Regions from separate parts of the Rossellomorea sp. YZS02 genome, predicted to be linked through region 3. Evidence: riboswitches for the same ligand, from Rfam matches in the RefSeq annotation. Region 3 holds a riboswitch; each other region holds the start of a gene.

What was found. Region 3 has a riboswitch for lysine ahead of SLH55_RS11940 (Na+/H+ antiporter NhaC family protein). Riboswitches for the same ligand answer to the same signal wherever they lie in the genome.
Positions count from the first base shown of each region.
Region 1: linked by a shared signal. The riboswitch ahead of lysA (diaminopimelate decarboxylase) and the one ahead of SLH55_RS11940 (Na+/H+ antiporter NhaC family protein) in region 3 are both predicted to bind lysine.
Region 2: linked by a shared signal. The riboswitch ahead of SLH55_RS01240 (aspartate kinase) and the one ahead of SLH55_RS11940 (Na+/H+ antiporter NhaC family protein) in region 3 are both predicted to bind lysine.

Region 1 is NZ_JAXBLY010000002.1:101,056-108,263, forward strand. It holds gene SLH55_RS02715 (DMT family transporter) at 167-475, opposite strand; gene SLH55_RS02720 (multidrug efflux SMR transporter) at 476-817, opposite strand; gene SLH55_RS02725 (LysR family transcriptional regulator) at 850-1,686, shown strand; gene SLH55_RS02730 (ABC transporter permease subunit) at 1,808-2,821, opposite strand; gene SLH55_RS02735 (ABC transporter permease subunit) at 2,821-3,690, opposite strand; gene lysA (diaminopimelate decarboxylase) at 3,799-5,085, opposite strand; lysine riboswitch at 5,200-5,376, opposite strand; gene SLH55_RS02745 (DUF4179 domain-containing protein) at 5,478-6,878, opposite strand; gene SLH55_RS02750 (sigma-70 family RNA polymerase sigma factor) at 6,859-7,208, opposite strand, start outside.
Region 2 is NZ_JAXBLY010000001.1:248,516-255,723, reverse strand. It holds gene SLH55_RS01260 (imelysin family protein) at 1-314, shown strand, start outside; gene SLH55_RS01255 (FTR1 family iron permease) at 353-1,273, shown strand; gene SLH55_RS01250 (hypothetical protein) at 1,395-2,864, shown strand; gene uvrC (excinuclease ABC subunit UvrC) at 2,864-4,633, shown strand; lysine riboswitch at 4,981-5,159, shown strand; gene SLH55_RS01240 (aspartate kinase) at 5,338-6,576, shown strand; gene SLH55_RS01235 (YslB family protein) at 6,636-7,073, opposite strand.
Region 3 is NZ_JAXBLY010000011.1:2,376-9,583, reverse strand. It holds gene SLH55_RS11950 (HD-GYP domain-containing protein) at 327-1,439, shown strand; gene yunB (sporulation protein YunB) at 1,498-2,262, shown strand; lysine riboswitch at 2,342-2,524, shown strand; gene SLH55_RS11940 (Na+/H+ antiporter NhaC family protein) at 2,640-4,202, shown strand; gene SLH55_RS11935 (sodium-dependent transporter) at 4,487-6,013, shown strand; gene SLH55_RS11930 (methionine/alanine import family NSS transporter small subunit) at 6,015-6,122, shown strand; gene SLH55_RS11925 (M23 family metallopeptidase) at 6,162-7,166, opposite strand.

The DNA.
Region 1 (7,208 bases), on a different contig from region 3:
AACCGGCATAATCGATCATTATGACCGGTTCAGCGCGAAAGCAATCAGATCGATAGTCCAGATTTTTCTTATACTCAGATGCATTTCTTTTTTCAATTCTAATTACCTCCCCCCTTATAGTTCGAATCGCACGGGACATAGGATCCCATATAACCCGTGATGACTGTCACAGCTTTACTATGATAACCCCAACGATAATCAATACAATCGATCCTATTTTTCCTTTACTTATCTTTTCTTGAAAAAATAGAACTCCGATCAATGTGGTTGAAGCAATGGTCACACCTGACCAAATCGCATAGGCAATGCTTATAGCCATGTATCGAACACTCAAAGTCAAGAAATATAAACAAACCCCATAAAGAAGGAATGAGGCGATACTCGCCATCCTTTTCTGAAAACCTTTGGATAATTTAACGGATGTATTTCCCGCCACTGCGAAGAGCAGACTGATGAGGAGGAATAGGGTTCCCATTTATGCTTCCACCTCCTTCTTTTGTTCAGGCAGGTTCAGCCCAATGACTCCTGCAATGATGCATAAGAGCCCGAATAGTTTAAGTGCAGAAAGGGATTCTTGAAAGAGGAATAGTCCCATGACCGATACTAATACCGTCCCTCCACCTGCCCATAGTGCATTGACAATCCCGATCTCATGCTCCTTCGTTAGCCATATATAGCTCCCAAGTGCTACACTATAGGAAAATAATACAATCAACGTAGAAACGGGCTCGCTGAACCCATCGGAAAGCTTCATAAATGAGGCTCCGATTACCTCGAGAATAATCGCTAAACTTAATAAAAGATAATATTTCAGCATATATACCCCTCCTTGAATTGGACGTGATCACGATGAACCTTCAACGATTTGAATATTTCATGGCGGTAGCCAGGGAGAAAAGCCTATCAAGGGCTGCCCAATCCCTTTTCATATCCCAACCAGCATTGAGTAAACAAATGAAGAAGCTCGAAGACACGATGGGCTTTCCCCTTTTCATCCGCTCGGCCAGTGGAATGACCCTGACCAATAAGGGCAAAGATCTGCAAGAGGAGCTTGAACCAATCCTTAGTCAGCTGCACCTGGTAATGGAGAAATACACCACGAATAGCGTAATCCGCATGGGAAGTGACCCCTTGCTGGCTTCTTATTTCTTTCCGGACTATATTGAAGGGATCGATCCCTTTCAAATTCATTTGACAATGATACGGGATGACACAATCGACCTTCTTCCTTTATTAGAAAAAGGTGATATTGATGCGGCCATCATCCAGGACCACCCTAATCAAAAAGGATGCTTCAGCAGCCATTTATTCAGTGATGAATTCTATGCGGCCGTACCCGTCACCCATCGGCTTGCCATACGTGAAACCATTGAGATACAGGACTGTTTCCCTTATACACAATTACTGCCTGATGCCACGACCCCTCTCAGTAAGAAAATAAGGGCACTGATGACGCAGCATGGAGTCACTCCTCCTGTTATCAAAGAACTTCCTTACCATGCACTCATCGGGTATGTCGCACAGAACCAGGGTGTATCCTACCTTCCGTCCATCATGGTCAAGAAAGTCGATTACAAAGGGGTCGTATTCATCCCCCTGCAAAACACCCCCTTGAAAAGGGAAATGTATTTATTCACCCGGGACCAGCATACTCTGGACGTCCTGAAACAAATTTTTCATAAGTAAAGTGTAAGGGGCGATGCCGTTCCTGCATATGACCAAAAAGGAATGGAGGTATAATCAAACGTTATACCTCCATCCAAAAAAGCTGCCCCGGATACTCCGAAGCAGCTTCTTTACCCTATCATCAAGCCCTATGCACGAAATCAAATGATTCTTTTCCTTCAAAAGTATGAACCTCATCTTTATGAGTCTCCCGCTTATCCTGCCCCACCGATTCCAGGACACGTGTCGCACCGATCAGCATCAGCTTCGCAGACAGAATCGTCAACGTGAAGAACACTACTGGAATGAAGGAGATCCACGGATAGGTGGTCCACAGATATTGCCACCACCCTCCAAGAAGGCCCGACCATTCGTAAGAAAGTGACACAAGCACCGCGTTTTGAAAAATGTCCTCATCAATCACAGCACCACCGATAAAAATCTTCAACACCCCAAGATGCGCAATCAACAACATGATAATCATGAATTCACGGATCGATACAAGAAGGATCTGGGGCAGAATGAAAGGCCTGATATGATTCAGAATATAATGGCGCTTTGTAGCCCCCAACACTTTGGAGCTATCGATGAATTCTTCTTTCATGATCTTGTCATATTCGTTTGAAAATAACAGGGTCAAACTCGGGATCGAGATGCCGATGAGAATGACCAGGTAAAAAATCGTTTTATCTGAAAAGTCATAGGGGAAATGATCGGGATTGTATAAAGGCCCCTCAAGCAGCATCCAATTCAATAATAAGAACGATAGTAAAGTGGGAGGAAAATAATTGGCGGCATCCACTATGTTATCGATGATTTTCCTGAACGGCTTGAAATAAAAATGAACCACCAGTCCAAGGACAACCGAAGGCAGCACTCTGCATAACATGATGACAAGAGCCGCGCCTATCGTATATTTCGCACCAACGATGATAAGGAGAAGGACATTCCGGTTAAAATTATCCGTCCCAAGCGGGGGATACTCTAACGGGGAGTATGGAGGGCTAAGAAAATCCCCCTCTTCATTTTTCAAAAGGTCGAGTTTTGGCACTTCATTTCCCCATACCACGTAATAAATCAAACTTACAGCAAACATACCAAACAGAAAAAGAAAACCTGTTAAAAAGGCCGGATTTTTCATTAATTTCTTCAGCATCATATGACCACCCTTTGTCCGGTTTTTTTAACAATGATTAGCCGGATCAGGATGAGCAGCAGGAATACCGGCACATAGAACATAATCAGACTAAAACAAATCACATCCATTTGGGAAAATGACAGGATAAAATGAGTGATCCCATAGATATTGAACAATCTCTCAAATACGATAAGAGATGACAAGAGAAAGAGAATGATGGACTTGGAGTGATTCAATAAACTGAACGTGATATTCCGCAGGATATGGACAAAGAAAATGAAATGCCTGGACATTCCCTTTCCTCTGATCAGATCTACATAGGGCTTGCCGTACTCATCGTTCACCAGCAGATAGGTAATTCTGAACAACATGATCGTCGGTAAGATGGACAATGTCAGGACAGGGATCAGATACACCTTCTCCTGTGATCCGACGATGGGAAACAATAAAATCCCCGTCTCTTTCAACACCAAAATGACGCTGTATTGAATGACGATCAAAATGAAGATATCGGGTGTGGACTCCAGCAGGTTGGTGGCCCGGGTGATGAACTTCGACCAGGCACTCGGCAGTAAATGTGTGAGGTATGCAAGGAGGATACCCATGACAACAGATAGTAGAATAGCAGAGATGAAGATGGAAACTGAATAGAAATATGGTTCCCAGAAAGCAGGGAACATCGGATACGAGTTGTTCACTTCATTGGTGATCGTCATTGCATTTGAATGAAGCAGAGAGCTTGTAATATCCTTAAGGTTCATCAGATATTGCTTCAAGCTAAGATCCACTCCCTCATTGAACAGCCCGATGAGGCCGGTCAACAGGATGATGCCGACCAGAACGAAGAGAAATTTCAACACCATTGAACCGATAGATTCGAGATACATAGATTGATCCTCCCAAGAAATAGAAAACATATTTCTACCAGATTACCATAATAAACCATAAAATCCCATATAAAAAAGTGGAACCCTAAGGATTCCACTCTCCATTGCCTATCGGTCTTTCCGTACAAGATCCGCGTATGTCTCCCGCTCGATCACGACACGGGATTCACCGTCTTTCACAAACACGACAGCCGGCCTTGGGATCCGGTTATAATTACTCGCCATGGAATACCCATAAGCACCAGTACTGAACACTGCCAGAATATCCCCGTAATTCGTCGGTGGGAGCATCAAATCCCAGATCAGCATGTCCCCTGACTCGCAGCACTTCCCGGCAATGCTCACAAGCTCCGTGCATTCCTCATTAGGACGGTTGGCTAGCATCGCATGATACTTTGCCTGATACAGTGCAGGTCTGATATTGTCCGTCATCCCTCCGTCAATCGCCACATATGTCCGCACGTCTGGAATGATTTTCTTTGATCCCACTTTGTACAACGTCGTACCTGCCTCAGCCACTATGCTTCGGCCCGGCTCCACCCAAACTTCCGGAAGTGGATATTCATTCTTCGAAAAGTACGTTTTCACACTATCCGTAATGCCCTTTACATACGTCGGAATCGGCAGTGGGCGATCTTCTTCCGTATAGCGGACACCAAACCCTCCACCAATATTCAACACCGGCATCGTCATATCGAATTCGATGCGCATCCGCTGCATGAAATCAGCAAGTACCTTAATCGCCTGATCGAATCCATCCTGTTCGAAAATTTGGGATCCGATATGAGAGTGAAGCCCAAGTAAGGTGAAGTACGGTTTTCTCATGGCTAGTTGAATCGCTGTACTTGCCTGTCCATTCGAAATGCTGAATCCGAATTTCGAATCTTCCTGTCCTGTTGTGATGTACTCATGGGTATGGGCTTCCACTCCTGGGGTGACCCTGATCAGGATTTGAACCTGCTGTTCACGCTCTTTTGCAAGGTCATGCAGCAATTCAAGCTCAAGGAAACTGTCGACAACAAAGCAGCCGATTTCCGCTTCAAGAGCCATAAGGAGCTCTTCTTCGGATTTGTTGTTCCCATGGAAATGAATCCGGTCAGCAGGGAATCCCGCCTCAAGGGCCGTATACAATTCCCCGCCAGACACGACGTCCAGTGAAAGATTTTCCTGTGCTGCAAGTCGCACCATCTCTTTACAAAGGAACGCTTTACTCGCATAGGCAACTTGATATTTCATACCACTTTCATTGAACGCATCCCGAAACAACTTGGCATTCCCGCGGATCATCCCTTCATCGTACACCATCAACGGCGTGCCGTATCTTTCGACCAGCTCACCTGTACCCATCCCACCGATGGTTAAATCACCTTGAACATTCACATCAACTGTACTCATATCCTTTACTCCTTTAGACTCTCTAAAAAAACACAAAAAAACCGTATGAAGCAGATGCTCATACGGTTTTTCACCAAAGTTAACGGAAACATGATGAAGACTCTGTATTAACATCTCTTCAATAGTGCTCCACAACCTTTGCATTGTGACAGTCCAACATTTCTTCAATGCTGGCCCAACAAAAAATAGAATTGGCTATTTTCTGCTTCGGCGATCTGCCTTTCCCTACTTATCCCGGAATCCAATATTCTCAAAGAAGGTACTCTTCATACTCGCGCCTCTATTATCAGAGAGTGACTGTTTATTTGATTGGCATAACTATATCATTCTGTTGAAATGGTTGTCAATTGGTTTTAGTAGAAACTCCCTGGAATTGTATCCAGGGATTCAGTTTACTTCAATTTAATTTCGAAGGGCGCCATTTCAATCGGCTTATCGTTTCGGCTTAAGCTTTCGAATGGAACGATTAATGAATAGTCATCCAGATCGGCATCCTTATGTAAGTCAAAAGTGATTTGATAACGGAGAGCAGCCTTATCAATTGTTTTCGTTTCAGTACTTCTGATCATATGATTCAACATCTTATTATAGTCTAGTTCATCTTTGTCATCTCTGTGAATATCGCTAGATGGTATCATCTGAACGAATTGAGCAATATTCTCTAGAATGTCATATCGAAATTGTTTTTCTTTGATATCGTCTATGGTGAAATTGACTGTCACCTTCCCCTTAGTGTTTTGGATATCTTCTACTGTGATTTGATAACCGAAACGTGGACTCTTTATGTGAAATGGAATGGTTGATTTCAATGAGTGGAGGGCATCATCATCCACTCGCTTCATGTCTGCCTGTACTTTCAGCGAATGGGCCTTATCATTGAGTTTACTCGTAAAGAGCTCCCTTACCGTCTTTTCTACTTTCCCATGGACTTCTTTGGTTTGAAGTACCTCCGCACTCGACTTCGACAACCTGTTCCCAAGGTCATCAAACACGATCAGATCTAAGCTATCCTTCTCGGACTCTACCGTATACGTATATTCCAGTATCGTCGTCGCTTTTCCTTTCGTAACAGAAGTCATCTGCAGCTCAAATTCCCCATCCGGTGATACTGTCCTTGCATCTGTTTGAATGGTTTCGGAAGGAATCCTCTTCACTGGTACATCAAAGGACCATGTGCCGTTCACATCGGCCATATGGGTGAACGTCAATGGAAGGGTGAAGTCCTCCGGCAGTTCTTTTCCATCCTTATAAAATTCGATGGAACCTATGAATTCTTCTCCCTCTTTTTTCAGACCCGAGCTTCCTGCACCCCATTGATTCTGATCTTTCCCATCAAAAAGATGATAGCTGTAACCACTCACGGGACGATTGCCTTCATCCATATGTTCGATGGAAAGGTCATCTCCCTTCGCCTTAAACGTGACCCCAATAACGTTCCCATCGTAATAGGTGCTTGTGATCGTGATATCAACACCATTGGAAGTGGCTGCCTGGTTGACCTCGGTGACTTTATCACTTGAATAAAGTTCTTTCCCGACTCCGGATCCGACTTTTTCATAGATCCCACCAAGTACCGGAAGCTTGGCTAATGCATTATTCACCGGGGAGAAGAGAAATCCAGAGACGAGAATCATAGAGGCAGCAGCTGTGGTCATGCCGGCACTCACCTTGAGCCTTTTTCTACGTACCTTATGCTTCCTGCCTTTTTGAATACCTGTAGAAATGGACCTGTACAGGTCGTCTTTCGGCACTTCGATCTTATCCAATTCTTCCTCAAACCATTTTCTGTCCAACCTGATTCACTCCTTCCAACAGTTTTTTCAGCTCTAATTTTGCCCGGCGAAGGTACGTCTTTACCGTGCCCTCCGGCGTACCCATTGTTTCCGAAATGGTCTTAATGGACTGCCCCTGGAAATAGAATAAGATAATGACGGTTTGGTAGTGATTGTTCAAGGACGCCACTGCTGTAACCAGATCGATCCGGCCTTCTATATCCGATTCTTCAGCTGAAGTGATGGCACTGTCGAGAAATTCATCACCCGTAAGGACGATTCTCTTTTTCTTCTTCAGCGTGGCGTACGCTGTATGAATCAGAATCTTGATGAGCCAGGTGCTGAAGTACT
Region 2 (7,208 bases), on a different contig from region 3:
TGGATCAAAAAATTCGTACACAGTTCGATCAAGCGTTGGAATCATTGGGGAATCCGGGGTTGTTCGGTGTCGGAACCAAGGAATCCGATCAGGAAGCGTATAAACAAAGTAAACAGTTCATAGTGGATTCTCTTCAAAAAGAATTTAACATCAAAAGTCTTGAAGTAGGGCATTTTGCTGAAAGTGCCACTGAAGAGGCGAGTCAGAAACAGGAGTGGACAGATATTTCCAACCTGAAGAACTGGCTGCCCATCATCATCATTGCAGGGATTCTTGCAGCTGCGATCATTTATGCAGTCAGAAAACGTAAATAAGTTTAATAAACCGTCATAGCTAGTAAGGGGGAACTAACGTGGAATTACAAGCTTTGCTGATCACCTTTCGTGAAGTCCTCGAGGCTTTATTGATCATCGGGATCATCACCACCTATCTGAAGAAAACGAACCATGGCCATTTTACAAAGTATGTCTGGCTTGGAGCAGGATTGGCGATTTTGGCCAGTGTCGGAGTAGCAATGCTCTTTCAGGTCGTCTTTACCGGATTTGCCGCCATGGGAAGCGAGATGTATTTAAAGATCGGCATTATGCTGGTATCGTCCGTTCTTCTTACACAAATGGTCTTCTGGATGGCAAAGCACAGCCGTGACCTTAAGGGGAATATGGAAGGGAAAATGAATCATTTCATTTCGACAGGAAACATAGTCGGCATGGTGATCCATTCCTTCCTGGTTGTTCTGCGTGAAGGTGTAGAGACCGTCTTCTTCTTCGCAGCCATTACAGGTGGCGATATTGGAGCTGCCATGCAGGGATGGGGAGCGATTACCGGTGTTGTCATCGGGAGTGTAGTAGCTTACTTATTCTTTAAAGGCACGATGAGAATCTCATTGAAGAGCTTCTTTAAAGTGACAGGTGCATTCATCATCCTGATTTCTGCCGGACTTCTTGTCCAGGCGATTTCCATGATGCAGGATATAGGATTGATCGGCAGTGTCATTCCACATCTTTATGACCTTACCTGGATTCTTCCTGAGCATCCGATCGACTATGCACATTTCTTGCGTGATACGGGAACTGCACCGCTGCTATCGGGTGACGTCGGGATTTTCCTTAAAGCACTGTTCGGATATTCTTCCATGCCTTCCATTGAAGAAGTGATGGCCTATATCGGATATTTCGTAGCCATCTACTTCCTGACCTCCACTAAGCCTAAGACGGTAAAGGCAAAGGAAGAGGTTCAAGCGGGTGTGAAGGACTTAAGCCCCCAAGCTAAATAAATGTTTGTAAGGACCAAACATCATTGCCTTAAAGATTGAACACCTTTTTCGAAAGGTGTACACTCTATAAAGGAATGTATGTTTGGTCCTTTTTGTATTAAAACGTATGAGGGTGAAGTTGGTGAGGGAGAAGACTAGGAAATATAGTAGTTGGGCAAATGGCATCGGGGCATTGGTCATCATATCGGTTTTTATTCTTCAGGTAATCTGGGTGCCAGCATACGCGTCTACATGGGATATGGTGGATTTTGCCCTCGGTGTGATTCATTTTGATATGTACCAGATGCAGCCCCATTTTCCCGGATATCCTTATTTTATCCTGGGGGGCAAAGCATTTCATATGCTGGTGAGAGATCCAGTACAAGCCCTGAGCTTCTTTAATATTTTCATGTACGGTAGTGCCGTCATCCCTCTTTTTTTATTAGTGAAAAGGTTGGTCACCCCTTCCTATACAGTCATGGCGACGGCGTTCATTTATTCAAGCAGCTTTACTGTCCTGATGGTGAATCAACCCATGTCTGAGGGAGCGGCAATCGGGATGATGTGGTGGTATATATGGAGTTTGGTATTAGCTCATGAGAAATCGCATAATGGATACATCATCCTCCCCCTGTTTCTATTCAGCCTGCTTCTGGGAATACGGTTATCTTACTTGGCTCTTGGAATCGGGATCCTGATGATGCTGTATACTAAATGGAAATCAGGGCTGTTGAAAATCATGGACCTATTTGTTTATGTTCTTATCACGATTCTCTTTCAGCTCCTGTGGGTTTCAGGCATCAGCATGTCAGAAGGTGGTTTTGACAGTTTCCTGCGATTGGCCCTTTCCTTTACGAACGGTCACTTTCAGGAATGGGGAGGTGCAATCGGTGCCTCGGATCTCAGCCTGTTGGACAGGATGGTAAAACTGCTCTTCGTGAATACGATATGGGTAGGGGGATCAGGGGAATCGGTTATCCTTCTACTCCTTTTGGTTGGAAGTTTCTTTCTGTTAAGGAGAATTAAGCTTGGGAACCGTCATATGATAAGCATACTGGTCCTTCTGGCAGGCAGTTATTTTCTGTGGGCTTTATTTGCCCAGAACGTGATGAAACCGCGCCATGCACTGCCTTTGATTGGTATATCGTGGTTTTTCATTACGGTGATGCTGTTTTCAAGAAAAAGGACAAGGGAAGGTTCTCTATTCCTGATCTTATTCCTTCTGCTTCAAGTTTTCCATACAGGTAAGCTATTATATACTCATACTTCGGAAGTTCCGGTTGTGTATCAAATGGCCGCTTATTTGGAAGAAACCGATCGGCCGCTTGTTGTTTATACATGGGAAGAGTCAAGGGTACTCGAATATCTTGACGTCCCTTTTATCCATAAAAAAGTGCAAACCTATGAGGTGTTTGCCACCGATGCAGGATATTATCCTGACCGGGCTATCTATCTGACCGATAAAGTGGTGGAAGGTTTTAAACACCAGGGGATTTCGGTGGATGACTTCATAAAAGTAGAAAAGCATTTTCATTCAAGTGAGCTCATCGACCCGATTTATCATGACCTTACACTGTATAAATGGGAGAAACCAAGGAAGGGGGAAGAATGATGAATCAGAATATCACGAATAAATTAGCGCTGCTTCCTGATCAGCCGGGGTGTTATTTAATGAAGGACAGGCAGGGGACGATCATTTATGTAGGTAAAGCCAAAGTATTGAAAAACCGTGTCCGCTCTTATTTCACCGGTTCCCATGATGCGAAAACCCAGCGTCTGGTAGGAGAAATCGAAGACTTCGAATACATCATGACATCATCGGATCTTGAAGCCCTTGTGCTTGAAATGAATTTAATCAAAAAATATGACCCTAAATATAATGTCATGCTAAAGGACGATAAAAGCTACCCGTTCATCAAATTAACGAACGAAAGGCACCCAAGGCTTATCACCACAAGGAAGGTACAGCGAGGGAAAGGAAAGTATTTCGGACCTTATCCCAATGTCGGAGCCGCAAATGAAACGAAAAAGCTTCTCGACCGATTATATCCTTTACGGAAATGCTCGACCCTCCCTGACCGGGCCTGCCTTTACTATCACATGGGCCAATGTCTCGCCCCTTGTATTAAAGAGGTAAGTAAAGACACGTACCGTGACATGACTGATGAGATCGCCCGATTTTTGAACGGGGGATACAAAGACATAAAGAATCAGCTGACAGTTAAGATGAATGAAGCATCAGAAAATCTGGAATTTGAAAGGGCAAAGGAATTCCGGGATCAGATCCTTCACATTGAAGCCACAATGGAAAAGCAAAAAATGACGATGACTGATTTCACAGATCGTGATGTGTTCGGATATTCCGTTGATAAAGGCTGGATGTGTGTGCAGGTATTCTTCGTCCGGCAAGGAAAGCTCATCGAGAGGGATGTCTCACTATTTCCTCTCTATAATGAGCCCGAGGACGAATTCCTGACGTTCCTTGGTCAGTTCTATTCAAAGTCCAATCATTTTAAGCCGAAGGAAATTTTCTTACCCGAGGAAATCGATATCGAACTCGCTGAAAATCTTCTGGAAGTGAAGATGACCCAGCCGAAACGAGGAAAGAAAAAGGAACTTGTAAAGCTGGCCGAAAAAAACGCGAAGCAGGCACTGGGAGAGAAGTTCGCCCTGATTGAAAGGGATGAAGAACGGACGATTAAAGCCATTGAAAGGCTTGGGGAGCATATGGGGATTTACACTCCATTCCGGATCGAAGCCTTTGATAACTCCAATATCCAAGGTTCGGATCCGGTTTCTGCCATGATCGTCTTTTTAGACGGGAAACCGGCAAAGAAAGAATATCGTAAATATAAGATCAAAACCGTGAAAGGTCCCGATGATTATGATTCCATGCGGGAAGTTGTGCGCAGAAGGTATACCAGGGTATTGAAAGACGGACTTCCTTTACCCGATCTTATCATCATCGATGGAGGAAAAGGACAGATCGAAGCGGCGAGAGACGTCATCGAAAATGAATTGGGACTCGATATCCCCATCGGCGGCCTCGCAAAAGATGACAAGCATCAGACATCGGAACTGCTGTACGGGAACCCGTTACAAATCGTTCCCCTTGAAAAGCGGAGCCAGGAATTCTATCTTCTCCAACGAATCCAGGACGAAGTTCATAGGTTCGCCATCACCTTCCACCGTCAACTAAGAGGAAAAAGCGCCTTCCAATCCATCCTCGACGAAATCGACGGCATCGGCCCGAAAAGAAAGAAACAGCTACTTAAACATTTCGGATCCATGAAGAAAATGAAAGAAGCAACCGTGGAGGAGTTTATAGAGATCGGAATACCTGAAGCCGTTGCGAAGGTACTGGTGGAGAAGTTGAAGTAGGAAGTGTTAGATATAGGAAATATTGATCATTAGGTTTATATAACATGAGAGTACGGGTTATTGGTTGGTTTAGAAGTAACTATTGAAAAAGCAGAGTTGATTGGAGCGGAAGGTGCTCGACTCCTGCGGGAAACGCTGGACAGGTGAGACCCCACAGGCGCAGCCGAGGAGGCTCACCGCCAGCCCCGCGGAAAGCGAGCACCTGCAGCGGAAATCAACCACCGCATGCTCATCCAAAGCATCTTAACAAAAACACAATAAAATGAAAAATTGACTCAATTAAACATTGAATCAATTTTTCCCCTATGCTATAATAAACAAAAATTTATAACATTATCACTTTAAAAAGTGGTGATAGAGGTGCGAACTTCAAGAGTACAGGCAAAGAGGAGTATGAGCTCCAGTGAGATGCCTGGAAAGGGGAGATTCGCCGAAGTGTTTATGATCTCATATCATATCCGCTGGTCCTGCGTTTAAGAAATGTAGGATTGTCAAGATGATTCAATCTTGGAGAGCTATCTCACAATGCCGATGAACCTATTTGTATGTTCTGCTGTATGTTCATAAAGCAATGAGATATTATTCTCATTGCTTTTTTTATTATCAGCGCAGGAGTTCCTGTCTATGGACGTCTAGGATGATTGTGATTGTACTCTTCATCATCAAAAAGAGTAGCGAAATGCACTCAGAAAGAGGGAGAAGTCGTGAGTATTATTGTTCAGAAATTCGGTGGAACTTCAGTGGGATCTGTGGAAAGAATTCAAAATGTTGCGTCAAGGATCATTGAAGAGAAAGAAAGAGGAAATGATGTGGTTGTCGTCGTTTCTGCCATGGGGAAAACAACAGACACACTCGTTGGCCTTGCAAGGGAGATTACATCTCAACCGAGCAAAAGGGAAATGGATATGCTGCTCTCAACCGGGGAACAGGTGACCATTTCACTACTGACGATGGCCCTCATCCAATCCGGACATGATGCGATTTCCTTTACTGGTTGGCAAGCCGGTATCGAGACAGAGTCTGTTCACAGCAATGCAAGGATTACCAATATTCATACCGACAAGATGTCGGCTCACCTTCAAGAGGGAAAAGTGGTCATTGTTGCCGGGTTTCAGGGTATGACTGAAACGGGTGAAATCACAACTCTCGGCAGGGGAGGATCAGATACTACAGCGGTTGCCATTGCGGCTGCCCTCAAAGCTGAAAGGTGTGATATTTATACTGATGTAGACGGGGTATACACGACAGATCCACGTTATATAAAAGGAGCCAGAAAGTTACCGTCGATTTCCTATGATGAAATGCTCGAACTTGCGAATCTGGGTGCGGGAGTCCTGCATCCAAGGGCAGTGGAGTTTGCCAAGAATTATCAAATTCCGTTAGAAGTCAGGTCAAGCATCGATCGAGTGGAAGGAACGTATATTGAGGAGGAAGCAAGCATGGAACAGAACTTGATTGTAAGAGGAGTAGCGTTTGAGAATGAAATTACACGGGTCACTGTATTCGGACTTCAAAATGCTTTAACAGGACTATCATCCGTATTCACTACGCTAGCTAAGAATCATCTGAACGTAGACATCATCATTCAGACCCAGACAGATCAGAACACAACCAATCTATCCTTCTCCATCAAGGAACAGGATCTTGAAGAAACCCTTGCTGTTCTTGAGCGAAATAAGGAACAGTTGAATTTCACCCATGTCGAGCATGAAAGCGGGCTTGCGAAGGTATCGATCGTCGGTTCCGGCATGATTTCAAACCCCGGCGTTGCAGCGGAAATGTTTGAAGTACTGGCACAGGAAGACATTGTCGTGAAGATGGTCAGCACCTCTGAAATCAAAGTATCTACAGTGGTAGATGGAGAGAATATGCAAAAGGCAGCGCGTGTCTTACATACTGCCTTTAACCTCGATGCGCTGAAAATGGAAGAAATCACGTTGTAGAACCAATATAGAAAAGGGTTGCCCAGAACATACTGGGCAACCCTTTATTAGGAGTCAGACTACTCAATCCGGTCTTTGTCGTCCCATCGTACGACCACTTTGACCGCATGACTCCGTTTATGTAGTTCGTCAGCAGCTTCTGCCACGCATTTTCTTTGCAGTTGAATTTGTTCTGCAATAAAGCCGGTTTCCAGTTTGAAATTCACATCCGTTTTCAATGAAAGGCGCCGTTCGATCACTGGACCTTTTAGTTCAAAAGTCATTTCATTCTTTTTCTGTTCCATAAGTGTAAGGGTTCCCCAGCCTGCCTCATCGAAAAAAGAGGATATTTCCTCTGTCGACTGCAGGGGGAATTTCCGCGAAAGGTGTTTTCCACCCCAGTAAAGAATGTCAGGTGTATGCTTCCCTAAAATTTCTGGAATCAATATGTCGCGCAACATTTCATATCCGAAGATTGGAACGGATGGTTCATGCAGTTCTTCTTTTTTTTGTTCCAAGTAAATCCCCTCTTTCTATAAAACTATTATATACATGAAGAGGTGATTTATCATCCCATACCATGAAAAAATGACCTTGGGATATTTTGGTGATATAATATTTATTGTCTATTTATTAGAATTTTCGAACATTTA
Region 3 (7,208 bases):
ATTGCTGGTATAAGGATAATTGCGTCAAAATCGACCGTGATTGCGTCATTATATGATTTATTGCGTCAAAACCGACCGTAATTGCGTCATTATTTTAATTATTGCGTCAAAGTCACCCGCAATTGCGTATTTTAACAAAAAAAGGAAATTGAGTCCCGTATCTAACCCGCTTCACATCCAAAAAACCCCATCTAATCCCCCTTATTTCTTCAATATTCTTTCATGAATATTTAACCAAATACACCTTGCAAGATCATTTTTATCCTTTATAATGGAGATACTAGGAAATTTTGTCGAAAAATGAAAGAATTACATAGGAGAATTCTATGAGGCTTATATCAACTCGGGCTTTAAAACCCGGCATGGTTCTAGCTACAACGGTATATAATATGAGAGGTCAAGCTTTGATTCATGATAACGTTCCTATTACAGAACGCATGATTTACAGGTTGAAGGAGCTTAGTATTCAGTATGTCTATATTGAAGACTCTCTTTCCAGTGGAATCCATGTAAAGGGGTCCGTTTCGAGTAAAGTGCGGCAGCAGGCGATCCAAAATATTGAGACGGCCTTCAATCAAATAAGTACCTCTAAAGAGCAGCCAGGGTTATTCATGATTGAGAATAGTGCCAAGCAGTTGAAACAGGTGATAGATGTCGTCCTGTCAGAGGTCAAGGCGAACCATGATCTTCTCACCATTTTGACAGATGTGTTTACATATGACTCCTATATTTTTCATCATTCATTCAATGTAACGTTATATACGCTTTCCATCGGGCTTGAACTCAAGCTGTCCCAGAAGCAGCTGGAGCAGCTTGGAGTGGGGGCGATCCTTCATGACATCGGCAAGATGCTGGTTCCTGAAGAGATCCTTCTCAAGCCGGGTAAACTCACAGAAGACGAATTCTGTGAAATCAAGAAACATTCGGAGCATGGCTTTGACATTCTGAGACAGCTTCATTCTGTATCCCTGATCATCGCCCATTGTGCGTACCAGCACCATGAGAGGCTCGATGGCTCCGGTTATCCACGGGGGATCAAGGGAGAAGACATTCATCCTTTTGCAAAGATCATCGCTGTGGCCGATGTATTTGACGCCATGACTTCGAATCGAGTTTATAGAAAAGCCATGCTTCCTCATCAGGCATTGGAGGTCTTGTATGCGGGTTCTGGATCTCTGTTTGATTCCCAGGTGATCGAAGCCTTCCGTTCATCGGTGGCCATCTATCCTACTGGAATGATCGTCGAGCTAAATGATGGGAGGAAAGGGATCGTCACCGATCAAAATAAAGGGGTGACGGACAGACCAGTGATCCGTATCATCGAAGAGGGCGGCGAGGAACTGAATTCTCCTTATCCTTTGGATTTAAGCAAGGAACTGGATAAGGTCATTACAGGCTTTGACCCCGATTATGAACCGCAATCTCTGAAGATTACATAAATTTTTGCGTTAATCTCTCCTTACCAAGCATACAAATAGCTTGTAAGGGGGGATTTTTTTGTCAAAGTTCAAAACCTACAAACCCCGAAGAGGAGGTCCACTGCCTTTTCGACATGTGATGATCATTACATTTTTGTTTTTTATGATCTCAACTGGATTTGGATTATGGATCATTAACAAAGGGTTGAAACCGACCCTTCTTGCTTATGCCGAGACACAGACCAGCAGGATTGGTACCCTGGTGATTAATAAAGCGATCAATAAGAAGATTGCCGATGTACTGGATATTTCGGATATAACTGAAGAAGTGAAGAACCAGGAAGGCGATATCGTTTCGTTTAAATACAATACGCAGACCATCAACAGGGTCCAGGCAGAAATCACGAATCTGGTCCAACAGAATCTTCAGGAAGCTGAGGCAGGGAATATTGAAAATCTGGAGTTCCTCACTGAAGTGGAAATTGATGAAGGGAAGTCGAAAGCATCGAAGGGCATTACGTATTCCGTCCCTCTAGGTCAGGCTACGAACAACGTTTTACTCGGAAACCTGGGGCCGAAGATACCCATTCGCTTTCATTCCATCGGTGACGTGCGTTCCGATGTGAAAACGACGGTAGAGCAGTTTGGCATCAATAACGCAGTAGTGAAAGTATTTGTGGAGCTTGAAGTAAATGTACAGATCATCATCCCATTTGCAACGAAAACCGAAACGATTAAGCAGGATATCCTGGTTGCCATGGGAACGGTTCATCTGGATGTACCGCAATTTTATAACAATGGTGGAGGAGATTCCGGACCATCCATTGAAATTCCCACAAATTAGTACGGAAAAAAAGTTGTCAAAAGAATGATAGTTTGTTATATTAATAAAGAAAATTTTATAACACACCACATCATCAGTCCGATGGGGTAGAGGCGCAGGGTTCAAGAGTAATCTGTTCGAGGATGACAACGAAGAAAACAGATGAAAGGGAATCTTTGCCGAAGTAAATATGCTTGTCAAAGGGATATTTGCTGGGGTTGTCTTGAAGAAGGATAACACTGTCATTATAGGGAAATCTCTATAATGGGGAGCTACAGATCGTGATGGAGCACTTACGTTACTAACAAAGGTAATGATAGTTTCTCTATCGTTGCCTTTTTTTATTATCCTCTGTCATGCTACGATGGTTCCCCCCTATCAAATAGGAGGAGGACACTATGGAAAACACGATTTACTCATTATTACCACCCCTTTTAGCCATTCTTATGGTTATACTCACAAGACGGGTCCTGCTTTCATTGGGAGTAGGGATTGTCGCATCTGCCTTTCTGTTGGCGGATTTATCAATACCCAAAACATTCAGCTTTATATGGGACGCCTTTAAGGGTATCTTTGTCGCAGATGGCGGACTGAATACCTGGAATGTCTACATCATTTTCTTCTTACTCATTCTCGGTGTTATCACGGCATTTGTGAATATCTCAGGCGGAAGCCGCGCGTTCGGTGAATGGGCGATGAAACGAGTGAAGACAAGGCAGGGTGCACAGCTTCTGGCTGCGGTATTAGGTATCATCATTTTTATTGACGACTATTTCAATGCCCTTGCTGTCGGTCAGGTTTCAAGGCCCATCACCGATCGTCACAGAATTTCACGAGCAAAATTAGCTTATATCATTGATTCAACTTCGGCTCCGATCTGTGTTGTTTCACCTATTTCCAGCTGGGGAGCTTATATTATCGGGATCATCGGTTCGATTCTTACTGCTCACAGTATCACGGAATATACGGCATTTTCAGCTTTCATTCAAATGATCCCGATGAACCTTTACGTATGGGCAGCAGTCTTACTTGTTGTAATGGTTGCCTATAAGGGTCTTGATTTCGGTAAAATGAAAGAGCATGAAGTACGTGCCATTGAAACCGGAGATCTTTATGATCCCGGCAAAGAAATTCCCGGTGAATTGAAAAACGATCTTCCAGTCAGCTCAAAAGGATCTGTGGGCGATCTTGTCTGGCCGATTGTGGCTCTTGTCATCGGTACAGTTTCCATGATGCTATGGACTGGTTATCAAGCGGTGGGATCCTTTGATCTACTGCCTATTTTTGAAAATACGGATGTTACCAAATCGTTACTATACGGTGGATTATTCGGACTTGTGGTTGCCCTGATCTTCTTCCTTCGCCAAGTAAGCCTAAAAGGAATTGAAGGAAGTGCTCTAGGAACGGCTGTACTGGAAGGAATCAAGTCCATGCTTCCGGCTGTTTACATCCTGATCTTTGCCTGGACCATCGTCACGCTTATCGACCAATTGCAAACAGGAACGTATCTTGCCGGTCTGGTAGAGCAATCTAACTTACCGATGCAGGCACTTCCGGTCATTTTATTCCTTGTTGCCGGAATCATGGCCTTCTCAACGGGAACATCCTGGGGATCGTTCGGAATTCTCCTGCCGATCGCCGGAGAAATTGCTGCAGCGTCAGATGTAACGATCTTACTTCCTGCCATGGCAGCGGTGCTTGCGGGATCTGTTCTGGGTGACCACTGTTCACCGATCTCAGACACGACGATCCTTTCCTCTACAGGTGCAGGAAGCAACCATATCGATCACGTCATCACGCAGCTTCCATATGCGATTATTGGTGCGGTAGTAGCCGCAATCGGATACCTGGTATTAGGATTTACGGGAAGCACCATCTTGGGACTCGTGGTTGTCATCATATTAATCCTGGCAATCGCATTTCTGTTCGGTGAAAAAGCAAAGCCTGCATCTGCAGAATAATGGAAATGAAGACCAGAAGCCAAACGGCTTCTGGTTTTTTTTCTTGTATGGAGGATGAATTCACTTTATGATTCTATCGCCTCCCATTCTCCAAATTCCGACAAAATTCTTATAGTGAAATAGTACTGCCGGATTTTTGTGAAATTCTTATGAAATCACTAAAATAAAGCTTTGACAATTGTCCCGGAACTAGCTATACTGACTTTAGATTATAAATAATCTGAAAATATAAAAATTTCAAATACCTATTAAATGGTAGTTGGAAAGAACTAGGGGGGAACAGCATGGAAAATCGTGCACAGTTTGGTACACGGGCAGGATTTATTCTAGCTGCTGTCGGATCGGCAATCGGTCTAGGGAACATTTGGCGTTTCCCGGCAGTAGCGTATGAAAATGGCGGGGGAGCATTCTTCATTCCTTATTTATTCGCTCTTTTGACAGCAGGGATTCCATTATTAGTACTTGAGTTTACAATCGGTCATAAGTACCGTGGTTCAGCACCTTTATCTTATTTCCGTCTTAATAAGAAAACAGAATGGCTTGGCTGGTGGCAGGTATTAATTGCCTTCGTCATCTCCACCTATTATGCCGTCATTATCGCCTGGGCGATGTCGTACAGCGTATTTTCTTTCAACTTAGGTTGGGGAAAGGATACAGAATCCTTCCTGTTCAGCGATTATTTAAAACTTTCGGTTGATGCAGGTCAGACGGGAAGCGTGGTTCCAGGAGTATTCATCCCGCTTGTCATCGTATGGGCCGTAACACTTGGTATCCTTTTCAAAGGAGTAAAGAAAGGGATCGAAGTAGCGAATAAAATCTTTATTCCAGCACTTGTTATCTTATTCTTAATTATTGTTGTTCGCGCTTTAACGTTACCTGGGGCGATGGATGGACTTGATGCATTCTTCAAACCTGACTTCAGCAAAATCGCTGATCCTGGCGTTTGGGTGGCAGCATACGGGCAAATATTCTTCAGCTTATCCATTGCCTTTGCCATCATGATCACGTACTCAAGTTATCTTCCGAAAAAATCGGATATTACGAACAATGCCTTCATCACTGGCTTCAGTAACTCAGGCTTTGAATTATTGGCCGGTATCGGGGTGTTTGCCGCATTAGGTTTCATGGCTCAATCGCAAGGTGTTGGTGTGCAGGAAGTAGTAAGTGGCGGCGTAGGACTAGCGTTTGTCGTCTTCCCGCAGATCATTAACGAATTCCCGGCATTCAACGAAGTATTTGGTTTCTTATTCTTTGCTTCGCTGGTCCTTGCCGGACTGTCATCGTTAATATCGATCTCAGAAACGTATGTAGCAGCAGTCTCTGAGAAGTTCGGGATTTCCCGTAACAAAGCCGTTCTATTCGGTGGAGGACTTTCAGCTGTTATCTCCATTCTTTTTGCCACACAGGGCGGACTATTGTTCCTGGATGTAGCAGATTACTTCATTAATCAATTCGGAGTGGCGTTTGTAGGATTAGTGGAAGTGGTAGTAATAGCCTGGTTCCTTCGCAAACTGGGAGCATTCCAATCCCATGCGAATGGAATTTCTGATATCCAGCTTGGTGCATGGTGGAAAGTATGTTTAGGTGTTATCACACCGATCGTCCTTGGTTGGATGATGTTCGGATTATTCAAAATGAACCTACTGAAAGAATTTGAAACAGAAACTGGAAACTATGGAGGATACTCTGATACTTTCATTATGTACAGTGGATGGTTTGTAGCGGCATTTGCTATCCTGGCAGGAGTAGCCTTCGGATTTAAACGCTGGCATGCCAAATCGGATGCTGAAAGCTATAAGGAGGTAAGCTAACATGACTGGTAGCGCAATTGCAATGATGGTGGTCGGGATGGTTATCATCTGGGGTGGATTAGCAGCTAGTATCATGAACGCTGTTTCCAAATCGAAGAAACAGGTATAAAGGAAGAAGCAGACGATGGATCCTCCATTGTCTGCTTTTTTAATGTTTCCTGCTTTCGATTCTGTCCTGGCGCTCCCACATTCGTAGATGGGGATACGGATCAAACGACCATTCTGTCAGGCCGTTATCCTTGTACATACCGTAATGCAAATGGGGAGGGAATTTTCCTGACGTTCCCGGAGGTCCATAACCTGAACTTCCGACCCCGCCTATTACCATGCCAGGCTCGACCACCTGTCCTACATGAAGATCTTTGGCAAAACCACTCAAGTGGGCGAAGTAATGATACGTGTTATTGATGTCACGGATCCCAATGCGCCAGCCTCCATAACGGTTCCAGCCTTTCATCTCGATGATGCCGTATGAGGTGGCTCTCACCGGTACACCATAATCAGCGAATAGGTCCGTCCCTTCATGGATCCTTCTTCCGCCCCAACCTCGGGCATCCCCCCAGGTGTTCCGGTAACTATAGTTAAATCTCAGGGGAAGGGGAAAGGCTTTTTTATTCAAATGAATCGTTCCGTACTGTTTATATATTTTGGCATTTCCCATGATGATACTGACGGTTTTATCCCGTTTGTAATAATCCCAAAGTGCCAGCTTGAAGTTATCGCGATCGATACCATATCTCAGTATGAAGTCTGTTAAGGAAGCAAGAATATCTTCATCATTTTTCAGACTTGCTTTCCCATCCAGGTCTCCGTCCCGACCGATTCCATTGAATAGTGCAATGGTTTCCGGATTCTCATCGTCAGAGCGCGGATTCAGAGGGCCAATCCACTTTTCGGGTTCCATATAAATCGAGATATAAGAAGAAGGCTTTTCTCTATCTTTCCGGGCGAACCGGAGACTTCGTTCATATTGATCAATGGCAGCTAAGTAGTACCAGGGAATATGAGTCAAGGCCTCGCTCTTTTGAAACAATTCCATTCTTTTGGTGTATATCTGCTCATCCGTAAGCTTTTCTGCTGCAAAGCCCTGAGTTGGACTTATCACGAAGGAGAAAAGGACAATGAGTATGACCAATCTTTTGTACAAAATCATCCCTCCATTTTTAGGGGCCTATTTGTAGTTTGTATCGTTCAT